3 regions of the Mesorhizobium sp. WSM4312 genome follow, and region 2 is predicted to be linked to each of the others. Evidence: predicted binding sites of a transcription regulator. Region 2 holds the regulator's gene; each other region holds the start of a gene.

Region 1 (2,264 bases), on a different contig from region 2:
TGTGGCCCTCGGGCAATTCGCCGGAGAAATAGCCGTGGATGTTCTCCTCGGCCATCACATAGGTGCCCCAAGGGGTGACGCCGCCGGCGCAGTTGTTGAAAGTGCCGAACACTTTCGTGCCGGACGGGTCGGCATTGGTCTTGACGCGGTCATGGCCGGCGACCGGGCCCGACAGCGCCATCTCGGTGGTGGCGGTGATGCGGCGGTTGAGCTTGCCGTCGCGCACCACTTGCCATTTGCCGCCCTCCTTGCGGATCTCGACGATGGTGCCGCCATGCGCCGCCATCTCGACATCGACCTGCTCCTTCGCGAGCGGCGCCACCTCGGCCTTCTTCTTCCCGCCCTTCTCGACGATCGCAACGATGCCCGGAAACATCAGATGCGGGTTGGTGTATTCGTGGTTGACGACGAGCAGGCCGTGTTCGGCCGAGCCGTCGATCGCGATGTAGCCGACATAGTCGTTGTTGTAGCCGAACTGCCTGGCCTGCGCCTCGGCCGACTGTTTCGTCGGGTCGAACTCCGGCGAATTCGCAAACAGCGGATCGCCCCAGCGCAACAGCACGTCGGCGTCGTAGCCCGGCGCGACATGATGCTTGTCGTCGATGCCGGCCTCGAGCTCGTCGAATGTGAAGGCGGAGCCTTCCGCGGCGCGGGCATCGTCGGCGGCGATCATGGCCAGCGGGCCGACCGTCGCGGCGATCGCCGAGACGGCGAGCGATCCCTTCAGGAATCCCCGGCGCGAGAACCGCGCGGCGATGATCTCACCCATGGTGCGGTTGTCGGTGGGATTGGTGGCCGGTCCTTCGTTTTCCTCGAGCAGGCTGGTGCGGAATCGGGCGTCAGGGGAGCGATGTTCGGTCACGAAAGGCCTCTGGCTTTGGAGTGGCTGGAGCTTGTTGCCTGTTCGACTCCTACGCCGGGCCGATCACATTTTCGTGACATCATACAGGCCCGAAGGCTCGGGGCGAGGCGACTTGCTCGCGCGGACCTCGGACTTTGGTCCAATCTTGCGCTTGCAAAAGTCCTGGAGGACAAACGCAACGGTCGGAGGTCGCTTCCGGCCAATACATCTTTCGGCGAAGTTGCTGGTTGCAACGTTGGGGTGGGCGCGCCGGCTCAATCGACGGAGATCAGGATGCACGGATCGATCACGGCCCGGTGCCGCCGGCTGACGCTCGTTTCGGCGGCGGCTCTGGCGCTGACCATCGTTCCCTATCGAATTGCCCTGCACGGCTCCGCCCCCGGAATCGACGCCGCATCAGCACAGGCCGGCAAAGGTGGTGGTAGTGGCGGCAACAGCGGCGGCAGTAACGGCGGCAACAGCGGCGGTAACAGCAGCGGCGGTAGTGGCGGTAACGGCAGCGGCAACGGAAATGCAAACGGCGGCAATTCCGCAACGGATGGCAGCGGTGACAACTCGGCCTCCGGCAAGGGTCAGAGCACCAAAGGCGCCAGCCATGTCAACGGCACGACCGGTGACAAGGTCGAGGTGAGCGGCAACAAGATCACGGTCACACATCCCGACGGCATCACCGAAAAGATCGAGAACGGCCGTTTCAGAATGAAGGATGCGCTGGGTCGTACGATCATCGACCGCCGGGCCACGCCGGCCGATGTGAGCCGTCTGAAAGCCTTGTGAAACTGGCCAGCAGGCAACGGCCAGCGCTTTGCCCGGGAAAACCGTTTCACACTATTCATGGAATTGCTCCAGCGCTTTGGTTTTGCCGCAATTCCGGACGGAAAACTGTTTCACACTTTTCCTGGAATTGCTCTAGGAGCGACTTCTGTCCCGGTCGCGGAACTCACGCACCATGAGAGCCGCTTCAGTGCGGTTTCGCACATTGAGTTTGGACAGCACCCCGGTCATGTGGTGCTTGACCGTCTTCTCCTGCAGCTCCAGGCGCAGGGCAACCTCCTTGTTGCTGAGCCCCTCCGCCACCAGCCGCAGGATTTCCGCCTGCCGTTCGGTCAGTTGCCGCAACCGGTCCGCCACGCCGTCGGCGGATTGCGGGGACTGGAGATCGGAAAGCAGCCGTGCCGACAGCGTCGGCGTAAGGTAACCCTCGCCGGCTGCCACATTGCGCAGGATGTCGGCGAGCGCGCGAGATCCGACGCCCTTGAGGATATAGCCCTGCACGCCTGCGTTCAGCGCCGTGGTTACATCGGCATTGGTCTCCGAAACCGTCAGCATGACGATCTTCTGGGCGGGATGGTCGGCAAGGATGCTGGCAACCGCGGACAGACCGCCGCCCGGCATGGAGATG
Region 2 (2,264 bases):
CGGACCCGAGCGCGAAGCCTATCGCAAGGCCGGCGAGGCGCTGGGTTACGGCCTCGGCAGCCTGTTCGCGCTGATCGATCCGGCGCCCGTTGCCATGGTCGGCGTCAGCGCCGCCGCCTTCGATCTCATCGAGCCGGCATTGCGCGAGGCGATCGCCCAGACCGCCGGTGGCCAGCACTCGGAATCGATCTCGTTCGACACCGAACCGAACGAACTGCCGCTGATTCGCGAAGGTTGCGCCATGCGCGCGCTGACCTTCGTCGACCAGGAGATTTTCGCGCCGGGCGTGCAGGCAAGAACGGGTGCCGGAAAGAACGTTGCCTGACGGTCAGGGCGAAACTCGATCATTCTGAACGACCGCGTTCGGCCCGTTGCGACATCAATTGGCAATGTGTCTGCCTGTATGATCTGCTGATGTCCCGTTCGTTGGTGATCAACTTCAACATAGATCAGGCCGAGTTTTACGGCCTCGTCCATCGTGTTCGCAACTTCGGCGAGGACGTCTACCGCTTCCTGCGAACCAACGGCTGGGGCGAAATTATTATCGGCGAGGTCGACGCGGCCACTACGCAGCTGATCATTCGAGACATCAAACATTCAAAGCTCCAGCGCGTTGCTGTATGGGTCGAAGAGGAGATGAGGCGGCAACATCTGTTGGGAGAAGTCGAAGTCCGCTGATCACCCTCTTCACGGCATTGGCGACGACCTGCTGATTGGAGTTTCGATCTTGGAGCCTCATCCCGATTTTATCGGGATGAGGCAAGCTCTAGTCTTCCCGGATCGCGTAGCCCGCCCCACGAATGGTACGGATGACATCCGGCATGCGACCATTGTTGACCGCCTTGCGCAGCCGGCCGACATGCACGTCCACGGTACGCTCGTCGATGTAGATCGTCTCGCCCCAGACATTGTCGAGCAGCTGGCTGCGCGAGAACACGCGGCCGGGATGGCGCATCATGAATTCGAGTAGGCGGAATTCGGTCGGCCCGAGCCGGATCTCGCTCTTCTTGCGGTAGACCCGGTGCGATTCACGGTCGAGCACGATATCGCCGACCTTGAGCACGCTGGACAGCACTTCCGGCTTGGCGCGGCGCAGCAGCGCCTTGATGCGGGCCATGAATTCCGGCGTCGAGAACGGCTTGACCAGATAGTCGTCGGCGCCGGTGGAAAGCCCGCGTACACGGTCGCTTTCCTCGCCCCGCGCGGTCAGCATGATGATCGGCAGCCGCTCGGTCTCTGGCCGCATTCGCAGTCGCCGGCAGAGCTCGATGCCGGATACCGCCGGCACCATCCAGTCGAGCACGAGCAGGTCGGGCACGTTCTCCTGCAGGCGGATTTCGGCTTCGTCGCCGCGTGTCACCACCTCGACCTGGTAACCCTCCGATTCCAGATTGTAGCGGAGGAGCACGCCGAGCGGCTCCTCATCCTCCACCACCATGATGCGTGGTGCGATCATCGATTGGGTACCCCTGCGCTCAGGCCGCCGGCGCCGACATCGCCGTCTCGTCCTGTTTTGGACGGTTGGCGGGCAGCTGCGTGCCGGTCAGGACATAGTACGCATTCTCGGCGATGTTGGTCACGTGGTCGCCGATGCGTTCGAGATTCTTGGCGCAGAACAACAGATGCGTGCAAGCCGTGATGTTGCGCGGATCTTCCATCATATAGGTCAGCAGTTCGCGGAAGACGGAGGTGTATTTGACGTCGATGCGCTCATCGTCGGCGCGCAGCTTCGCCAGTGCCGCGGCATCGCGCGCCGCATACTCCTCGATGACGCCCTGCACCTGGATCAGCACCAGCTGCGCCATGGCGTCGATGGAATGCGAGAGGTCGCGCGGCGTGGCGCTGAGGCCGACAGTGCCGACGCGCTTGGCGATGTTCTTGGCAAGGTCGCCAATGCGTTCGAGGTCGCCGGCCATGCGGATCGAGCCGACGACATGGCGCAGATCATCGGCCATCGGCTGGCGCTTGGCAATCAGCGTGATGGCGCGGTCGTCGAGTTCGCGCTGGCGCGCATCCATGATGGCGTCGTCGGAGACGACGCGCTGGGCGAGCGCATTGTCGGAGTTCAGCAGCGCCTTGGTGGCGCCGCCGACCATCGAGCCGGCGAGATCGCCCATGTCGCTGATCAGCCTGCTGATCTGTCCGAGATCCTCGTCGAAGGCTGCGACTGTGTGTTCGGCCATGATCCTGGTCCTCGTATGCGTGCGATCAGCCGAAGCGGCCGGTTATGTAGTCTTGCGTGCGCTTCTCGCGGGGCGACGTGA
Region 3 (2,264 bases), on a different contig from region 2:
GTCGTAGAGCGAGCCTTCGCTCATCACCCGGTCGACGCCGAGCGCCAGCTGTTCGACAATCTGGTCGAGGCGCAGTGCCGGCACCGAACGGTCGCCGCGCCGGCGATCGGCGAGCAGGCTGTGGGCATTGGCGATTGCGGCTTCACCGCCTTTTACCGCGACATACATCTTCAAGCCTCCATCGTCTTGATGCGCGTCGTGCGCGGCAGGCAGGCTACGCCTTCTGATGTGGCGAGGATGATGTCGACGCCGCGCGGAAAGCGCTGGATATTCTGCTTCCACTGCTCGATGAAATGACGCGGCATCTGCGCCGGCGCGATCGTGGCGCTGATTTCGATGCCGGGACCCTCCAGCAGCAACGGAGTGCCTGAAACGAGGTCGCTGACCTGCAGGATCAGGGTGGTCGACCTGTCGGGATAATCCTGCGTTCCCTGCGCAAAGCCGTCGAGCGCCATCATCTCGGCCGGCGTGGCGACAAAGGCGAAATGCGCGTCGGCAGGCGTGTTGGCCAGCGGCGCGCCGGTGTGGAAACCAAGCCAGGAGCCGATCGCGGCGGAGGCGTGCAGGGCCGGGTCGAGCCAGAGCGGCGTGTCGTTGTCGCACAGCGCCAGTGCCACGGCGCCAGCGGTTGGCGAGAGCGGCGCCGGCGGGCGGGCCAGGGCCGACAGAGGCTGCACGCTGCCCGGCCGCGCCATCGCGTCCATGACCGCGCGAAACACCGTCTGGGCGTTGAACACCGGATCGGCAAAGCCGCCCTCGATCGATTGTGCTGCGATATCCATCAGTCTTCTCCGCGAACCATGGTGAAGAAATCCACTTTCGTTGCCGCTGTCTCGGCGCGGCGTTTTTCCTGGGCAGCGGCGAGCGCCGACCTCAAAGGCGCGATCAGCCTGGTCTCGACCTCGGCGCGGCGGGCAGGGTCCTGCCAGAGCGCGTCGGCGATCGCCGCCAGCTTCGCCTTCTGCTTGTCGCGGCCAAGCGCGTAGCAATGGCCCACCTGTCCGGACGGCAGCCGGACAGTGGCGCGGGTGACGGTCGCCTCGCCGACATTGAACGGCGCGCCGCCGCCGCCGATGCGGCCGCGCAGCGTCACCAGCCCGGTCTCGGGACCGCGCAGCAGTTCGGCCTGCGAAGGCAGGCCGGCTTCGTTCCAGAGCCGGACGATATCGTCGCCGCTCGATTGCGCCAGGGTCGCCATCGCGGCTTTGCGTCCGGCCTGGTCGCGGGCTTCCTGTCCTCGCATCGGCAGCATTCCTCTTTGCTAAATTTGTCTATTGATATAGACAACTATACAAATTATACATATTACCTAGCGCGAGTCCATGACGAGTGGATGACAGGGGACGGAAGGCAGGGGCCAACTATGATCGGGCGACAGGAAGCCGACAGTATTGAACGGCGCAGCGGCGTCTCGCTGTGGCGGCAGATCGCCGACAGGATCCTGCAGGCGATCGCCACCGGCGATTTCGCCGAGAATGCCGCGCTGCCGCCGGAGGTGGCGCTCGCCGAGCGCTATGGCGTCAATCGCCACACGGTGCGCAGCGCCATATCGGCGCTTGTGCAGGAAGGTGTGCTGCGGGCCGAGCAGGGGCGTGGCACCTTCGTATTGTCTCGCAAGCGGCTGTCCTATCCGATCGGGGCGCGCACACGCTTTTCAACGGGCCTGCAGGGACAAACCTCGGAACGGCACATCGTGCTGCTTGCCTCGTCGGTCGAGCCGGCCAGCCCGCGTGTCGCCGAAGGGCTTGGCCTTGCGAAGGGCGCCGAGGTGATCCGGCTGGAGACACGCGGTGAGGCCGATGGACGGCCTGTGTCACGTGCTGCTGGTTGGTTCGATGCCAGGCGCTTTGCCGGCATCGACAAGGCGATGGCTGAGACTGGCTCGATCACCGCGTCGCTGGCCCGCTTCGGCATCGACGATTATCTCAGGCAATCGACCGTGCTGTCGGCACGCCATGCCGATGCGGCCGATCTCGCCGACCTCGACCTGCAGCCAGGCGCCATCGTGCTGGTCACGGTGGCCGTCAACATCACGCCGGACGGTCAGCCGATCCAGTTCTCCGAGTCGCGCTTTCCGGCGGAGCGGGTCGAGCTCAAACTGTCGGCGCTGTGAGCCGAATCCTGCCGACTATCCGATCTCGATCACGGCCTTGATCAGGCCGGATTTCTCATGCGCCCAGCGGGCGAGATCGCTCGGCGTATCGGCCAGCGTCGTGCGGTGGGTGACCAGCTTGGCCAGGGGCACGGCGCCGTTGCGGATCGAG

The links. Region 2 encodes PhoB, which activates phosphate uptake and scavenging genes when phosphate is short. Its sites were predicted from a motif close to TGTCATNNANCTGTCAT; they were not measured.
Region 1: CK228_RS17420 (PhoX family phosphatase) is a predicted target of PhoB. The motif match lies at 925-941, and genes of this name have one in related genera.
Region 3: phnF (phosphonate metabolism transcriptional regulator PhnF) is a predicted target of PhoB. The motif match lies at 1,323-1,339, and genes of this name have one in related genera.

Annotation. Positions count from the first base shown of each region.
Region 1 covers NZ_NSFU01000009.1:280,435-282,698, reverse strand. Annotated here, with positions in the region: gene CK228_RS17420 (PhoX family phosphatase) at 1-862, opposite strand, end outside; gene CK228_RS17415 (hypothetical protein) at 1,136-1,639, shown strand; gene CK228_RS17410 (response regulator transcription factor) at 1,772-2,264, opposite strand, start outside.
Region 2 covers NZ_NSFU01000006.1:243,196-245,459, forward strand. Annotated here, with positions in the region: gene CK228_RS11880 (ROK family protein) at 1-325, shown strand, start outside; gene CK228_RS11885 (hypothetical protein) at 415-678, shown strand; gene phoB (phosphate regulon transcriptional regulator PhoB) at 767-1,456, opposite strand; gene phoU (phosphate signaling complex protein PhoU) at 1,476-2,183, opposite strand; gene pstB (phosphate ABC transporter ATP-binding protein PstB) at 2,209-2,264, opposite strand, start outside.
Region 3 covers NZ_NSFU01000002.1:380,678-382,941, reverse strand. Annotated here, with positions in the region: gene CK228_RS05135 (carbon-phosphorus lyase complex subunit PhnI) at 1-168, opposite strand, end outside; gene phnH (phosphonate C-P lyase system protein PhnH) at 171-782, opposite strand; gene phnG (phosphonate C-P lyase system protein PhnG) at 782-1,243, opposite strand; gene phnF (phosphonate metabolism transcriptional regulator PhnF) at 1,364-2,113, shown strand; gene CK228_RS05115 (zinc-binding alcohol dehydrogenase family protein) at 2,129-2,264, opposite strand, start outside.